DNA from 4 places in the Methylobacterium litchii genome. Region 3 is predicted to be linked to each of the others. Evidence: riboswitches for the same ligand, from Rfam matches in the RefSeq annotation. Region 3 holds a riboswitch; each other region holds the start of a gene.
The links. Region 3 has a riboswitch for cobalamin ahead of AAHF99_RS25320 (TonB-dependent receptor). Riboswitches for the same ligand answer to the same signal wherever they lie in the genome.
Positions count from the first base shown of each region.

Region 1: another riboswitch for cobalamin. It lies ahead of AAHF99_RS10455 (CbtB domain-containing protein); the one in region 3 lies ahead of AAHF99_RS25320 (TonB-dependent receptor).
Region 2: another riboswitch for cobalamin. It lies ahead of AAHF99_RS16725 (TonB-dependent receptor plug domain-containing protein); the one in region 3 lies ahead of AAHF99_RS25320 (TonB-dependent receptor).
Region 4: another riboswitch for cobalamin. It lies ahead of AAHF99_RS06835 (TonB-dependent receptor); the one in region 3 lies ahead of AAHF99_RS25320 (TonB-dependent receptor).

Region 1 is NZ_JBBXMY010000004.1:224,905-229,088, forward strand. It holds gene AAHF99_RS10445 (glycosyltransferase family 2 protein) at 1-779, shown strand, start outside; gene AAHF99_RS10450 (glycoside hydrolase family 44 protein) at 776-2,395, shown strand; cobalamin riboswitch at 2,435-2,622, shown strand; gene AAHF99_RS10455 (CbtB domain-containing protein) at 2,656-2,844, shown strand; gene AAHF99_RS10460 (CbtA family protein) at 2,861-3,613, shown strand; gene AAHF99_RS10465 (DUF1636 domain-containing protein) at 3,606-3,992, shown strand; gene cobW (cobalamin biosynthesis protein CobW) at 3,989-4,184, shown strand, end outside.
Region 2 is NZ_JBBXMY010000009.1:45,421-49,604, forward strand. It holds gene AAHF99_RS16710 (DUF2244 domain-containing protein) at 1-94, shown strand, start outside; gene AAHF99_RS16715 (copper chaperone PCu(A)C) at 91-636, shown strand; gene AAHF99_RS16720 (HoxN/HupN/NixA family nickel/cobalt transporter) at 860-1,930, shown strand; cobalamin riboswitch at 2,005-2,201, shown strand; gene AAHF99_RS16725 (TonB-dependent receptor plug domain-containing protein) at 2,321-4,184, shown strand, end outside.
Region 3 is NZ_JBBXMY010000025.1:27,268-31,451, forward strand. It holds gene AAHF99_RS25315 (hypothetical protein) at 1-51, shown strand, start outside; gene AAHF99_RS25320 (TonB-dependent receptor) at 126-2,240, opposite strand; cobalamin riboswitch at 2,374-2,569, opposite strand; gene AAHF99_RS25325 (hypothetical protein) at 2,806-3,066, shown strand; gene mnhG (monovalent cation/H(+) antiporter subunit G) at 3,073-3,414, opposite strand; gene AAHF99_RS25335 (K+/H+ antiporter subunit F) at 3,411-3,695, opposite strand; gene AAHF99_RS25340 (Na+/H+ antiporter subunit E) at 3,692-4,177, opposite strand; gene AAHF99_RS25345 (monovalent cation/H+ antiporter subunit D) at 4,174-4,184, opposite strand, start outside.
Region 4 is NZ_JBBXMY010000002.1:353,968-358,151, reverse strand. It holds gene AAHF99_RS06845 (hypothetical protein) at 1-309, opposite strand, end outside; gene AAHF99_RS06840 (RluA family pseudouridine synthase) at 429-1,733, opposite strand; cobalamin riboswitch at 1,836-2,034, shown strand; gene AAHF99_RS06835 (TonB-dependent receptor) at 2,268-4,184, shown strand, end outside.

The sequences.
Region 1 (4,184 bases), on a different contig from region 3:
TCGAACGCCTCGCCGAGGGCGCACCCATGCCGGTGCGCTACGTCTCGGTGCCCCAGCCCGGCATCGCCACGGCGCGCAACGCCGGGGTCGCGGCGGCGCGGGGCGAATGGATCGCCTTCATCGACGACGACGAGACCGGCGGCCCGCATTGGCTGGCGGCGCTCCTCGCGGTCGCCCGCCGGGGCGGCTACGACGCGGTGTTCGGCCCCGTCAGCGCGCTCGCCGACGACGACCGCGAGATCGGCGCCTTCGCCGCCTATTTCGCGCGGGGCGTCACCGCCGAGGACGGCGGTGACGTCACCCACCGCGCCGCCTATCTCGGCACGAACAACTCGCTCTTCGCGGCCTCGGTCTGCGCGATCCCGGGCGGGCCGTTCGAGGAGCGCCTGAACAGCATCGGCGGCGAGGACAGCCTGTTCCTCCAGCGCCTCGTCCACGAGGGCCGGCGCTTCGGCTGGGCCGCCGCCGCCGAGGTGACGGAATGGGTGCCCCCGCGCCGGCTCGACTGGGCCTATGTCCGCCGCCGCCGCTTCCTCAGCGGCCAGATCCGTACCTTCGTGCATGAGATGGCCTCCCCCCGCCGCCGCCTGGAGGTGGCGCGGTGGATGCTGGTCGGCGTCGCGCAGACCATCATCTCCGGGGTGCTGTCGCTGCTCCTGAAGCCGATCAACCCGCCCGCCGCGCGCCATCACGGGATCGCGGCCTGCGGCGGCCTCGGCAAGGTGTTCTGGATGACCCGCTTCCGGGGATCGCTCTACGGGTCCGGGCTCGTCTCGTGAGGCCGAGCCGCCGGGCGCTGCTCGCGGGCGCCGGGGCGACGATCTGGGCCGGCCCATCCCACGCGGGCGAGCCGCTGAGCGTGCGGGTCCGCAACGGCGCCGAGCCGGTGCCGGTGAGCCCGCTGATCTACGGCTCCGGCGAGATCGGCACCCTCGACGGCGGCCCGCCCTCGGCGGAACTCGACCGGGCGGCCGGCGTCACACTCCGCCGCTTCGGGGGCAACTTCGCCACGAGCTACAACTGGACCAACAATGCCTGCAACGCCGGCAAGGATTGGCAGCAGGCGAACGGCGATTTCCTGAGCCAGAGCCTCGGCCTGCCGCCCGCCGAGCGCGGCGTGCCCGGCGCGGTGATCGCGGCGATGCACGGCGCCTCGCTGGCGATGGGCGCGCGAAGCATCGTCACCCTGCCGCTCGCGGGCTTCGTCGCGGCCGACAAGGACGGCCCCGTCCCGGCCGACCGAGCCGCCCCCTCCCCGCGCTTCGTGCCGGTCTCGTGGGAGGGACGGCGCGGCGCCTCCGCGCTCGTGGACCCGCGCGTCGCGGACATCCCGCACCTCCTGGCGCGGCTCGTCGCCCGCTACGGCCCCGCCTCCGGCGCCACGGGCATCCGCGGCTACATCCTCGACAACGAGCCCGGCCTCTGGGCGACGCAGCACCCGCGCATCGTGCGGGCGCCCGTGCGGATCGCGGATTTGCTCGCCCGGTCGATCAAGGCGGCGCGGGCGATCAAGGCCATCGATCCCGACGCATGGGTGATCGGCCCGGCAAGCTGGGGCGCCACGGGGATGGTGAGCCTGCAGAACGCCCCCGATTGGAACGCCTACCGCCACCACGGCAGCTTCCTGGCCGCGTATCTCGACGCCTTTCGCCTCGCCTCCGAGCGCGAGGGCAAGCGCCTGCTCGATGCCCTCGACGTCCATTGGTACCCGTTCAGCGAGCGGGGCACCCTGTTCCGCACGCAGGATCCGGCCCTGGCCGGGCCGCTGCTCGACGCGCCGCGCTCCCTCACCGAGGCGGGTTTTCGCGAGGCGAGCTGGGTCTCGCAGGCGCTGCCCGTATCGAACGAGGGCGGCCTCGCCCTGCCGCTGCTGCCGAGCCTCGAACGGCTGACGGCGGCGAACTTCCCCGGCACCCGCACCGCCGTGACGGAGTACAATTACGGCGGCGCGGGGCAACTCGCCTCCGGCCTCGCCCTGGCCGACGCCCTCGCGCGGTTCGCCCGGCCCGAGGTGCTGCTCACAGCCCATTGGGGGTCCCTCGCCGGCTGGCTGGGGACGGCCTTCCGGCTCTATCGCAACTACGACGGCCGAGAAGGCCGCTTCCCCGACAACGCCCTGCCCGTCGAGGCCGCGCGGCCCGATGGCCTCACCGTGCGGGCCGGCACCGACGGGGCGAGGCTGCACCTCGTGGCGATCAACCGCGCGGCCGAGACGCGGATAGTGGAGATCGCCCTCGAGCGACCACTGCCGGCCTCGCGTCTCACAAGCTACGGTTTCGATGCCCGCCATCCCGAGATGAGCGCGATGGGCGCACCCGAGCCGGTCTCCGGTGGCACGCTACGCCTGATGCTGCCGGCGCGTTCGGCCCGGCATTGCGTGGTTGCGCCCAATTGAATGGAGAGCGGTTGCCGTTGTGCCGGGCACGGAGTCCGTCTACACAGGTCGGATGACGGTGCCCCGAGAGGGGTGAAAAGGGAACGCGGTGAGGGCCTGCCCGAACCCGCGGCTGCCCCCGCAACTGTAAGCGGCGAGCGCCTGCCAACAGCCACCGGAGCGATCCGGGAAGGCGGCGGGCGCGCCGAGCCGCGAGCCAGGAGACCTGCCGTCATCCCGACTTTTCGCAACGCCGCCGGTGGGGCGGCTGGAGAGCCCAGATGACGACCACGACGCAGTCCTCGTCCTTTGCCCCCGTCGCCACCCGCGCCAACGAGCGCCTGATGGCGGCTGCGCTTGCGGCATTCCTCGGCCTCGGCCTCGTGTTCATGGCGGGCTTCTCGCCGGCCATCGCGCTCCACAACGCGGCGCACGATTTCCGGCACGCCCAGAACTTCCCCTGCCACTGACGCGATCGCGCCAGGAATGATCCTTCGCCTTCTGTCGGCGGCGCTGGCCGCCGGCTTCCTCGCGGCTGTCGTCGCCACGGGGCTGCAACTCGCCTTGACCTCGCCCCTCATCCTTGAGGCGGAGAAGTACGAGCAGCGGGAGCCCAGCCGCGCGGCGCAGGCCCTTCCCCCCTCCCTCCTTGCCCCGGCCCTGCCGATCGTGCTCGCCCATGCGGGCCACGACCACGCGGCGCCCGATGCGGCGCCGGAGTGGCAGCCCGCGCCCGGCTTTCAGCGCATGGCCTTCACCGGCCTCGCGACCCTCGTCGGCGGCGTGGGCTACGCCCTGATGCTCGGCGCGGTGCTGATCGCCTGCGGCCGGGAGCCGACGCTGCAGACCGGACTCGCCTTCGCGCTAGCCGGCTTCGCCAGCGTCTCCCTGGCGCCCTCCCTCGGCCTGCCGCCGGAACTGCCGGGGCAGGAGGCGGCGCCGCTGCTGGCCCGTCAGGCGTGGTGGGTGATGACCGCCGCCGCGACGGCGATGGGCCTCTACCTCATCGGCGTGCGCCGCTCGTTCATCGCCATCCTGGGCGGGCTCGTGCTGATCGCCGGACCCCACATCGCCGGAGCGCCGCCGCCGCCCGACAGCGCGTCGGAAGTGCCGGCCGCCCTCGCGGCGCAGTTCGCCGCCCGATCCCTCGCCATCGGCGCGGTGTTCTGGGCCATGATCGGCCTCGGCTTCGGCTGGGCGTGGCAGAATGTCGGCTCGGCGAGGCACCGTCATGCCTGAGCCCGTCACGATCCTCTACGTCTGCACCACCTGCAAGCGCGAGGGCGACGACCCGGAGGGCCCCCGCGCCGGGGCACGCCTCCATGCCGAATTGGCACGTCGGGCCGAGGGCCTGCGCGTCGAGCCGGTGGAATGCCTCTCGGTCTGCAAGCGGCCCTGCACGGTGGCCGTCGCGTCGCCCAACCGCTGGACCTACGTCTACGGCGACCTCGACGCGGAGGCCGCCGCGACCACCATCCTCAACGGCCTCAAAGCGTATGACGGCACCCCGGACGGGATCGTCCCCTGGCGGGAGCGCCCGAAGGAATTCCGCTCGGGCGTGATCGCCCGCATCCCGCCGTTTCCCCCTCTGCCCCCCATCCCCGAGGCCGCCGAATGACCATCGTCGCGAAGATCCCCTGCACGATCGTCACCGGCTTCCTCGGCGCCGGCAAGACGACCCTCGTCCGCCACGTCGTGGAGAATGCGAAGGGCCGCAAGCTCGCGATCCTCGTCAACGAGTTCGGCGATGTCGGCTTCGACCGCTCGTTCCTCGCCGCCTGCGGCATCGAGGGCTGCACCGAGGAGTCCA
Region 2 (4,184 bases), on a different contig from region 3:
CGACGCCGTCGAAGACGCCGGCGGATCGCCGCGATTGCGGATCGAGACACGCCGTTCCCTTCTCGAACACCTGTCACCGAGAGAAGCACAATGATCCGTTTCACACGTTCAGCAGTCCGAAAGTCCGTCCTTGGCGTCGTCGGCTATGGCCTCGCGGGTGCGTTGTTCGTCGCCCCGCTCGCCGCCGCGCACGACTACACGGCGGGCGCCCTGAAGATCGGTCACCCCTGGTCGCGGGCGACGCCCAACGGGGCGAAGGTCGCGGGTGGCTACCTGACCGTCACGAACACGGGCGCCGAGCCCGATACGCTCACCGGCGGCACCTTTGCTGAATCGGGCAGCGTCGAGTTGCACACGATGTCGATGGAGGGGGGCGTGATGAAGATGGCCCCTGTCGAGGGCGGGCTCGCGATCAAGCCCGGCGAGACGGTGACGCTCGCCCCCGGCGGCTACCATCTCATGTTCATGGGCCTGAAGGATCAGCTCAAGAAGGGAACACGCGTCAAGGGCACGTTGACCTTCAAGAAGGCGGGCTCCGTGCCGGTGGAGTTCGCCGTCGAGAGTATTGCCGCCAAGGCGCCCGGCGGCGAAGCCGGAGGCATGACGATGGACCATGGCGGTGGCCATCAGCACTGAGAACGCTCTGCCTCGCTTCTCGCGAGGACCGCGTCGCTAACCCCCGGTTTTCGTACGCGAGCCATCGCCATGGCCGGGATAGCGACCATTCTCGGACCCGGGGGCTCAACACCCTCGGGTTTGGCCGGTCCTCGACCCAGGTCTGTTCCTTCTCCGGTCTCGTCCGGCACGACCATCGGCGCCATGGTCCTGCCGGGTGGCCGTCTTCTAGGTACTTCGGCTGATGCGTTGCTCGATCATCGCCCCCTCCCACAGCAAGCACGTCCGTGGATTGCGGCAGAGGGTCGGCCTGCTCTACGCCGTGCTGATCACAGCCAATGTCGCGGCGTGGCTCTGGGCCTATAGCCTGTTCGCAGGACAGCCTGCGCTGCTCTCGACCGCGCTGCTGGCCTACGTCTTCGGTCTGCGCCATGCGGTCGATCCGGACCACATCGCCGCCATCGACAACGTCACCCGTAAGCTCATGCAAGACGGTCAGCGGCCGGTCACGGTCGGCTTCTGGTTCGCGCTCGGTCACTCCACGATCATCGTCATCGCGGCCGCCGCGGTGGCCTTCGCGGCCCAGAGCCTGTTGACCGCCTCAGAAGGCTATCGGGAGCTTGGAAGCCTCATCAGTACGAGCGTCTCGGCCGCGTTCCTGATCCTCATCGGCGTGGTCAATCTCGTCGTACTCACCGGCGTCTGGCGTACCTTCCGGCAGGTGCGCCGCACGGGACGCTACGTCGTGGAGGATCTCGATCTGCTGCTTGCCAACCAGGGCTTGCTCGCGCGCCTTCTGCGCCCCCTGTTTCGCCTCGTGACCCGATCCTGGCACATGTACCCGCTGGGCTTCCTCTTCGCGCTGGGCTTCGATACGGCGACCGAGGTGAGCCTGTTCGGCCTCTCGGCGGCAGAGGCCAGCAGAGGGACCGGCATCGGGACGATTCTCGTCTTCCCAGCGCTGTTCACCGCCGGGATGGCGCTGGTGGATGCCACTGACGGTGTGCTGATGCTGGGCGCTTACAACTGGGCTTACGTGCAGCCGGTCCGGAAGCTGTTCTACAACCTGACGATCACCCTGGTCTCCGTCGCAGTCGCCCTCGTGATCGGCACGCTGGAGGCTCTCAACCTCATCGGCGACAAGCTCGGTCTAAAGGGAAGCTTCTGGACTTGGATCGGTGCGGTCAACGACAATTTTGGCGTTCTCGGCTTCGCCATTGTCGGCCTATTCGCGGCGGCATGGCTCCTGTCCTACTTGGTCTATCGCCTCGGCGGCTTCGACAAGATCGCGGCGACACCGGCCGACGCCGCCTGAGTTCTGTGAGGCTGTCGCAAAAGGCCCAATCCAGACGAAAATGCCTGCGGCAATTGACGCGTTGTTTCCGTATCGCCTAGCGTAAGCGCGACGGTTCCCCTCGGGGATCAAAAGGGAACGCGGTGAGGGTGCAAGCTCGATGCCGCGGCTGCCCCCGCAACTGTAAGCGGCGAGTCCTTCATCACGGCGTCACTGGGCGGCCTCGCCCGGGAAGACGATGAGAGGACAGCGACCCGTGAGCCAGGAGACCTGCCGTCAGCCGTGGTCACACGCGGAGCTTGCCGGGCGGGGTGTCCTGGGAGGTGTCGCGGCGCCGTGGTTCCCTTGAGGACGCGACCGCCGAGGCCTCGTTCGCGGTGACGTGCCACAGCCGTCCCCCGAGGCCGTCCCGTGTCCTGTTCCGTCCCCTCCGCGCTCCGGCGCACGCTGGCGCTGTCCTGCGCCGCATCCGCGCTGCTCGTCTCCATTCCCGCCTTCGCGCAGCAGGTCGCCGCGCCCTTCGCCGATGCCCAGGGAGGCGCGCAGGCCGCGGTCTCCCTGTCCGAGATTTCGGTCTCGGCCACAGGTGTGCCGACGCCGATTGCCAACACCGGATCGAGCGTCACCGTGCTCACCGACCGCCTGCTTCAGGAGCAGCAGCGCCGGACGGTGCCGGATGCCCTGCAGCAGGTGCCCGGCCTCAACGTCGTGCAGACCGGCGGCGCCGGCGGCCAGACCTCGGTCTTCATCCGCGGCACCAACTCGAACCACGTGAAGGTTCAGATCGACGGCATCGACGTCAACGACCCCTCGACCCCGAACCGCGCCTTCGACTTCAGCCAGTTGCAGACCTACGACCTCTCGCGGATCGAGGTGTTGCGCGGGCCGCAGAGCGGCCTCTACGGGGCCGACGCCATCGGCGGCGTCATCTCCGTCGTGACCAAGCGTGGCGAAGGGCCGGCTCAAGCGACGGCGACCGTCGAGGGCGGCTCGTTCGGCACGTTCAACCAGTTCGGCAACATCTCGGGCTCAGAGGGGATCTTCGACTACTCGGTGTCGGTCGGCCACATCCGGCAATCCGCCGTCCAGATCACCCCGTTCGAGCTACTACCCCGCGGCGTGCCGCTGCGGACCGCCTTCACCGACATCAAGACGGTCTCGACCAAGCTCGGGGCGCAACTTACCGACGCGTTCCGCCTCAATTACGTCCTGCGCTTTTCCGACAGCGCCTATCTCGACCAGGCCGATGGCGGCTTCTCGTACGTGCCGCTGCCGTACCGGAACCTCAACGACCAGCAGCAACTGATCATGAGGGGCGAGGCCGAGTGGACGCCGGTGCCGGGCTTCCACAACGTCTTCGGCGCGAATTACTCGAAGTTCGACTGCCTGTTCGCCGGCCCGCTCGACCCGCTCGCGCCGCCGACGCCCACCACCTACCTCGGTGAACGAACCCGGTTCGATTACCGTGGCGACTGGCAGGTCTCGCCCGGCAACCTCGTCCTGTTCGGGGCCCAGCGCGAGGATGAGCGCTTCGAGACGACCGGCATCGACCGGTCCAACGGCAACACCGCCGGCTTCGCCGAGCTTCAGACGACGCCCTTCGCGGGAGCCGCGCTGGTGGCCAACATCCGGCACGACGCGAACGACCAGTTCGGCGGCGCCACCACCTACCGGGTGGCGCCGAGCTACATCGTGCCCGGCACGGGGACCCGCTTGAAGGGCAGCGTCGGCACCGGCTTCAAGCCCCCGACCCTCAGCCAACTCTATCAGGATTACCCGGGCTTCCGCTTCTTCGGGAACCCGAACCTGCGGCCGGAGGAAAGCTTCGGGTTCGACGGCGGCTTCGAGCAGCCGCTGTTCGACGGGTTCATGACCGTGGGTGCGACCTACTATCAGACAGACTTCAAGAACCTGATCCAGACGGCCTACTACCCGACCTTCTCGACCAACGTGAATGTCGGCCGGGCGACCGCCTACGGCACCGAGAGCTTCGTCGCCCTGCGGTTCAACGAGTTCTGGAGCGGGCGGCTGGACTGGACCACCACGGTGACGAAGTACGAGATCGCCCACCAGGAGTTGCTGCGCCGGCCCCGCAACAAGGTCAGCGCGACCGCGATTTGGAACCTGATGTCGGGCCTGACCATGACCGGCACGCTCATCGTGCTGGGGTCGTTCGTGGACGGCAACCGCGACTTCTCCGTGCCGCGCCTGAAGGCCCCCGGCTTCACCCTGGTGAACCTGTCGGTCAACTACGCCTGGAGCGAGACCCTGACGG
Region 3 (4,184 bases):
TATGCCGCCGAAGTCCTCGGCCGGGACGGCGAGCAACCCTCCGGCCCCTGAATCGGCAACGGCACCGCCGACACGACCAAGATGGGCCGCAGACCGACCAGGCGCCCAAGCCTTAACGCGCCCGGTCAGAACCGCCCGGCGATGGTCAAACGCACGGCGGTCGGCTCCACGGGGTGGAACACCCGGTCGATCAGCCCCTCGGCCGGCTCGCCGGGCAGGCGCGAGACATAGGCGTAGGTGATCTGGTCGGATCGGCTGTTCGTCAGGTTCAGCACGTCGAGCGAGACGCTGACGCCGTTCTCGAAATTGTAGCCGACCCGGCCGTTGAGGAGCGCCGTCGGGCGCGAGCGGATCGAATTGTCCTCGATCAGCGGGCGCGGCCCGAAATAGCGGAAGCGGAGCGATCCGAACCAGCCCAGCGGCTCGCCGAAGGTGATGCCGGCCGAGGCGATGGTGGTCGGCGCCTCCGGCACCCGGTTGCCCACCGGGTCGACATTCGAGAACCGGGCGTTGGTGATCGTCAGATCGCCCTCCAGCGAGAGCCAGGGCGTCACCGCGTAGCGGTTCGTCCATTCCACGCCGAAGCGGCGGGTCGGGCGGCTCGGCTCCGTCGTGCCGGTGTCGCCCTGGAACAGGTTCTCGGAGGCGAAATCGAGCCGGAACAGGGCGAGGCTCGTCTCCAGGCCCGCGATGGACCGGTTGCGCAGGCCGATCTCGTAGCCCGTCGAGGGGACGAGGAAGGGCGAGCGGGTGGTGTTGAACAGTGAAGAGGTCGGATCGACCGTGGCGGTCACGCCGCGTACGTCGTTCGAATGGAAGCCGCCGCCGTAATTCAGGTAGAGTTCGGTGTCGAACCATGGCCCGAGCACGAGGCCGAGCTTCGGGTTGACGATGGCGTCCCGCGCCTTGCCCGAATTGGCCGGCGTGTCCGAGACGACGCTGGCGTAATAGCCGTCCGCGCGGAAGCCGAGGCTGGTGCGCAGCCAGTCGGTCCAGCGCACGCGGTTGTCGAAGTAGAATGCCCCGCTCGTCTCCAGCACCCGGTCGTCGAGGATGCCGGAGCGGAACTGCCGGTTCGTCGTGTTGAACAGGCCGACGCGGATCGAATCCGTGCGGGTCTGGACCCCGACCTCGTTCTCCATCGGCAGGCCGAACAGGTCGCCCTGGAAGATGTGCAGCGCCTCGCCGCCGCCGATGATGCGCTGGTCGAGCTGGTGGAACTGGTCGCCGTTGACCGGGTCGTTGAGAAAATACGTGAAGTCGTTGAACAGGTTGAGCTGCGAGCGGATCACGTAGGCCGAGGCCCGCGTCACGCCCGTGTCGTCCGTCGCGCTGAACCGGCCGGAGAGGGAGAACCGCGAGGTGTTGCCGCCATCGGTGGGGTTGAGCGTGCCGTAGCGGTCGAGCTGGCCGGAGACGACGGCGCGTTCGGGGATCTGGTTGGTGGCGGTCCAGCGGGCGGCATAGGCCATGCCGGTGACGGAGAACCCGTCGAGCGCCGTGCCCTGGCTGTAGCGGGCGACCGTGCTGATCTTGCGCAGCGCATCCGGCACCACCCAGGGCCCGTCGTAGAGCTGCGCGTCCGCCGCCACGAGGAGGTGGCCCTCGGCCAGCGGCGCCGAGGCGATGGACAGCGCCCGCTTGTAGCCGAAGCTCCCGATCGACGTGAGCGCGAGGTTCTTCGGGGTGCTGTCGAGATAGTCGATCCGCACCGATCCGGCGGAGGCGAAATCGCCGTCGCGGACGAAATACGGGCCCTTGTGGAATTCCACCGCCCCGACGAGTTCGGGGATCAGGAAGTTGATGTCGGCGTAGCCCTGGCCGTGGGCATGGGTGCGCATGTTGAGCGGCATGCCGTCGAGGAACAGGGCGATGTCGGTGCCGTGGTCGAGGTTGAAGCCGCGCAGGAAGAACTGGTTGGCTTTGCCCTCGCCGGAATGCTGCGTGACGATCAGGCCCGGCACCGCCTCCAGCACCTCGCCGGGGCGCGTCACCGGCCGGCTGTTGATCACCGCACCCGACACGAGGCCGGCGCTGGCGGACTCCACGGTGAGGAGCGGACCGCCGATGCCGGTGGTGCCGCCGACATAGCCGGCGCTCGCGGCGGGCGTGGCCTGGGTTGGGGCCGGGGAGGGGGAAGCCGGCTCGGCGGTGACGGAAATCTCGTCGAGGGTCGCCTCCAGCGCGGTGGCCGGCGCGGGGAGGGCGGCGAGGCCGGAGAGGGCAAGGGCGGCACGCAACGATCGGCGCGAGGGACGGATCACGGGAGCCTCAGGGGCGGCAGTGGCACGTCACCGCGAAGGACTCTCCGCGCCCGGCCCCACAGCCCGGCGCTTCGACACCCGCCAGGACACCCCGCCCGACGCGTTTCGCGTGTGACCACGACTGACGGCAGGTCTCCTGGCTCGCGGGTCGCCGCCCCTGCACCGTCTTCCCGGATGAGACTCATCCAGTGACGTGGTGGTGCCGGGCTCGCCGCTCACAGTTGCGGGGGCAGCCGCGGATTCGGGTCGCCCCGCACCGCGTTCCCTTTTGATCCCCGAGGGGAACCGTCAAAGCCGAGCTTACGGAGAGGTGGCCGGCGGCGTCAACGCGGTCATCGCCGCTTCCCGGGGCACTGTGCTTTCCCGGTCGCGGCAGAGCGGGGGCCGTGACTGGTGAAGGTCCGCCCCCTCCGCAGTATCGGCGTCACGCCGACGTCCCGATGACATGTGTGGGGGAGCACGGCGGGCCGGGAACAGCTCTCCAACACTGTCGTTTGAGGCTCATCGTGTTCGTTTCTAGCCGTCAGGAGGGGGCATACTCATGACCGGACAGCGTTTCACCCGTCTCGTCGCCGGGATCGTCATCGCGGGCAGCCTCGCCCTGCCGGGCGGCGCCGTGGCGGCCAACTATACGGGGACCGGCGGCGGGCCGGAGACCACCGCCAACGCGCCCTACCGCTCCACCGTGGGGCAGACCGTCCCGCCGGGCCGCGCGGCGGCACCGGAGGTCGATCCCGGATCGCGCACCGAGCGGCAGAAGCGCCTCGACACCGTGCTGGAGAGCGTCTGCGACCGGTGCTGAGGGCATTCAGGATTTCGGCGGCGCGCCCGGACGGCCCTCGTGCCGGTCGCGGTGGGCGGCGGCGCGGGCGAGGAGCAGCAGCGTCACCGGCGTCGTGACCGTGAGGAACACGCCGATCAGCAGGTCGCGCAGGACGAGGCGCCCCTCGATCAGCGACAGGAGCAGCATCGAGCTGCACAGGATCAGCGCCATGCCGAGGGTCGCGCCCAGCGTCGGCGCGTGGACCCGCTCGTAGAAGGTCTTGAGCCGGATCAGGCCGATGGCGCCGGTGAGCGAGAAGGCGGCGCCCGTCAGGGCGAGGCCGACGACGAGGAGGGCGGCCCAGGCGGGCAGGCCGGCGCCGGTCACTGCACCACCTCGCCCTGCATCAGGAACTTGGCCAGCGCCACCGAGGCGGTGAAGCCGAGCATCCCGACGATGAAGGCCGCCTCGAAATACAGGCCGCTGCCGGTGCGCATCCCATGCACCACGATTGCCAGCATCCCGTTGAGATAGAAGGTGTCGAGGCCGAGCACCCGGTCCTGCGCGCGGGGGCCGCGCAGCATCCGCCACGCGGCGATGGCCATGGCCAGCACCAGCATCGCCTGGGCGAGGCCGAGCCCCCAATCGAGGATGGTGACGGCGCTCATGCGAAGATCTCCATCAGGGGACGTTCGTAGCGGTCCTTCACCCGGCGGACCCAGGCCTCGCCGTCCGTGAAGTCGAGGACGTGCAGCAGGAGCCGTCCGGTGTCGGAATCGTACTGCACCCAAAGGGTGCCCGGCGTCGCCGTGAGGATGATCGACAGGAGCGACAGGGCGAAGGGCTCGCGCAGGTCGAGGGGGATCGCCACGAACCCCGTCCGCCGCGCGCCGGTTTGCCGGCCGAGGATGATCCGCGCGACGTCGATGTTCGAGCGGACCATGTCCACGAGCACGATCCCCGCCAGCCGGAGGAGGGCGCCGGGGGCCCTCACCCGCACGGGCCGGGCCTGGAGGGCGTTCATCACCGCCGGGACGGTCAGGCCCACGGCCAGGGCCAGCAGCAGGCTGCCGGGCGTCACCGGGGCGTTGAGGAGGAGCCACGCGAGGGCGAGGCCGGCGGAGAGCCAGGGATGGGGCAGGAGCCTCACGGGGTGG
Region 4 (4,184 bases), on a different contig from region 3:
GTAGCCGAGGCGGCAGCGGATGAGGAACCGCCGCCGCTTGCCGCCGCGATAGCCACGCTGGTGCGAGGCCCGGTTGCAAGCCGCGTAGGAGCGCCGCCGCTTGTCGCGACTGCCGACGACGGGTGCGCCGGCGGCACGGGGCTCGGCGCGGGCAACGGGCGCCTCGACCTTGGCGGGTTCCGCCTTCGCAGGCTCGGGTTTGGACGCCGCCGGCTTCTGCGGAGCCGGCGCGGCATCGCCCGGCGCCGCATGGGCGATGGGCGCCGTCAGGCACAGGGCGGCGAGGCAGGCCAGAGTCGCGAGCTTCATGTCCCAGGGTCTCGACCGTCGGATATCCCGGCAGGCAGGCGCGCGGCCGAGCAAGGCAGCATATGAGGCAGGCGGCGCCGTTGCCAAGGCATGGCCGCCCGCAGGAGCGCTCCGGCCGATCAATCTTCCGGTGCGTCCACCACCGGATCGTACCGCCCGGCATCGAAACCGAGGAGGTTCCAGCTCTGCTGCATGTGCTGCGGCAGCGGCGCGCTCACGTCCACGGGCTTCCCCGTGCGCGGATGCGGGATCACGATCCGCCGCGCCAGGAGGTGCAGGCGGTTCTGGATGCCGCCGGGCAATTCCCAGTTCTCGACCGAGAAGTATTTCGGGTCGCCGACGATGGGGTGGCCGATATGGGCCGCGTGGGCGCGCAACTGGTGCGTGCGCCCCGTCACCGGCTTGAACGATAGCCAGGACAGCTTCTGCGCCACGTGATCGACCGTGGCGTAATAGGTGAGCGCGTGTGTGGCACCCTCGTCACCGTGCTTGGCGATGCGCATCCGCGCGTCGGCATCGGTCGGCTCGTCTTTGGCGAGATAGGTCGAGACCCGGCCCTGCTTGACGCGCGGCACCCCGGCGCAAAGCGCCCAGTAGATCTTGCGGGCGTTGCGCGAGCGGAAGCTCTTGGCCAGCGTCGAGGCGGCGAGCCGCGTCTTCGCGATGATGAGGCAGCCGGCCGTGTCCTTGTCGAGCCGGTGGACGAGGCGGGGCTTCTGCCCGTCCGGCCCGATCAGCGATTCGAGGAGGCCATCGACATGTCGGACGGTGCCCGAGCCCCCCTGCACGGCGAGGCCGAAGGGCTTGTTCAGCACCATCATCTCCGCATCCTCGTACAGGATGAGGCTCCGCAGGAAGGTGGCGTCGTCCGAATCGCGGGCGGCGCTGCGCGGGCGGTCGTTCGGCTGGTCGAGGCGCAGCGGCGGCACGCGCACGCTCATCCCCGGCTCCAGCCGGTCGTTCGGCTTGGCGCGCTTGCCGTCGACGCGCAGCTCGCCCTTGCGGACGATGCTCTGCACGCGGGTGAAGGGTAGCTGCGGGAACCGCGCTGTGAGGAAGCGGTCGATCCGCATCCCCGCCTCGTCCGCCTCCACCATCAGCGTCTGCACGCCGGAGGCGAGGGTCGCCGAGGCCTCGGCGCGCTGCTCCCGCTTGCTCGGGCCGGGGGGCGGGGCCACGGGCTCGGGCTTTGGTTTGGGCTTGCGCGGCTCGCGCGGCTCCGGCGCGGCGGCCGGAATCCACGGCGAGCGCTCGCTTGAATCGTCGCCGCGGGCGCGGGCGGCGCGCTCGGCGGCATCGTGGGCGCTGGTGCGCGGGCCGGTGCGGGCGCGGTTGGCGCCGAACGGCGGCTTGCGGCCCGGCCGTCCATCGGGGCGGCCATTGCCGCCGGAAGGGCCGCCGCGGCGGGGAGGTCGTGTGGTCATGATCTTCCTGGAATGCCCGCCGCATAGCATCGCTGGCCGCACCCGGCAAAGTCTTGCCCCGGGATAGCCGCTTTGCGAGCGTTGACGCGGGGGGAGTGCGTCGCCTAGCGTGGCCGTGACGGTTCCCCTTTCGGGGATCAAAAGGGAACGCGGTGTGGGGCAACCCGAAGCCGCGGCTGCCCCCGCAACTGTAAGCGGTGAGCTTTTCCACCATTCACGTCACTGGGCCGGTTCGCCCGGGAAGACGGTGGGACGGCGGCGACCCGTGAGCCAGGAGACCTGCCGTCAGCCGTGGTCACACGCGAAACGCGCCGGGCGGGGTGTCCTGGCGGGTGTCGAAGCTGCGCCCTGAGCGGCGCTGCCGAGGCCTCGTTCGCGGTGACGTGCCACAGCAGCGCGCCCGCGTCCGCCATGCCCGCATTCCAGCCATCCGCCGAGGTTCTGCCCGAGCCTTCGCGACAAGCTGGACATGTAATGTTGTTACATTGCATGTGGGGTGAGGCCGGCATCCGCCGCGCCGGAGTCCGTCCATCGATGTCCGTTTCCCGTTCCAGACGCCGCCTGTTGGCTCTTGTCGCTCCCCTCGCCATCGTGTCCCCCGCCTCCGCGCAGGAGGCCGTGACCCTCGATCAATTGTCCGTCGAAGGGGAGGGCGGGGTGAGCCTCACCCGCGCCTCGCCCACCGGCCTCAACCTGCGCACCCCGGACCGCACGGCGAGCCGCCTCGGCCTGACGCCCCTCGAAACGCCGGCCAGCGTCGATATCGTCTCTGGCGAAACCGCACGGTTGCGCGGCCAGGACAGGATCATCGACGCCGTGACGCAGGACGCCACGGGCGTCACCGCCGTCGCCACGCCGGGCTACGGAAACGGCACCTTCACCAGCCGGGGCTTCGCGGGGCCGACGTCGATCCAGCAGCTCTACGACGGCACGCGCTTCTACGTCGGCGCCGGCACGGTGACGTTCCCGTTCGACACGTGGAACGTCGAGCGCATTGAGGTGCTGCGCGGCCCGTCCTCCGTGCTCTACGGCGACGGCGCCATCGGCGGCATCATCAACGTCGTGCCGAAGAAGCCGACCTTCGTGCCCATCAACACCGCGCGGGCGGTGGTCGGCTCGGACGGGGTCGCCCGGCTGGCTCTCGATTCGGGCGGCGGCATCGCGCAGGCCGATTACGGCGACACCTTCGCCTACCGATTGAACGTCAGCGGCAACCGGGCGGATGGCTGGCTCAATCAGGCGGGCGATTTCCGCAACCTCGCGGTGTCGGCGGCCTTGCTGTTCCGCCCGAGCCCCGACCTCGCCATCACCCTCTCGCACGACCTCGGCTATCAGGAGCCGATGCGCTACTGGGGCACCCCGTTGGTCGAGGGGCGGATCCCGGACCTGATCCGGTTCAACAACTACAACGTCCGCGATCCGAAGATCACCTGGGCCGACAACTGGACCGCGCTCAAGACCGAATGGTCGCCCTCCGCCGACATCACCATCCGCAACACGGCCTACACGCTTACGAGCCGGCGGCATTGGCTGGACGTGGAGCAATACGCGTTCAACCGGGGCACCGGCCTCGTGGACCGCTCCGATTACCTGGAAATCTACCACAACCAGGAGCAGATCGGGAATCGCCTGGACGCCACGTTCCGGGGCGCGCTGTTCGGGCGGCCGAACGATGTCTCGGTGGGCTTCGATGTCAATCACATCGACTTCCGGCACACGAACAACTTCTACTTCGACCAGACCACGAGCGTGCCCCTCGTCGGCTACGATCCCGGCCTGTTCCCGCAGAACGGCCGGGCGATCCCGGCCTATGCCACGCAAACCAATCAGGCCTCGTTCTTCGCCGAGGATCGGCTGGTCATCACCGACAAGCTGTCCTTCCTCACGGGTGCGCGCCTCGACCTGCCGACGCTGCACCGGCAGGATCTGCAGACCGGCGCGCAGTTCGACCGAAGCTTCCAGGCGCTCGGCTACCGGTTCGGCCTCGTCTACAACCCGACGCCCGACAGCGCCCTCTACGCGCAATATAGCTACGCCACCGATCCGGTCGGGAGCCTCATCACGCTGTCGCAATCGCTCGCGGGCTTCAAGCTGGCGACCGGCGACCAGATCGAGGTCGGTGCCAAGGGGCTGGCCTTCGATGGCGCCCTCGAATGGACACTCGCCGGCTACCGCATCGTGAAGGACAACCTGATCTCGCGCCTGCCCGGCTCGTCGGCGGTCGGCGTGCAGGTGGGGAGTCAATCCTCGCAGGGCGTAGAGTTGGCGCTGGGCTGGCGGTTTACGCCGGGCTGGCGGCTCGACGGCAACCTCGCCCTCCTGCACGCGCAATACGACAGCTTCGACCAGATCGTGAACGGCGCGGCCGTCTCCTACGCCGGCCGGCAGCCCATCGACGTGCCGGAGCGGGTGGCGAACCTGTGGCTTACCTGGGAGCCGACCCGCGACTGG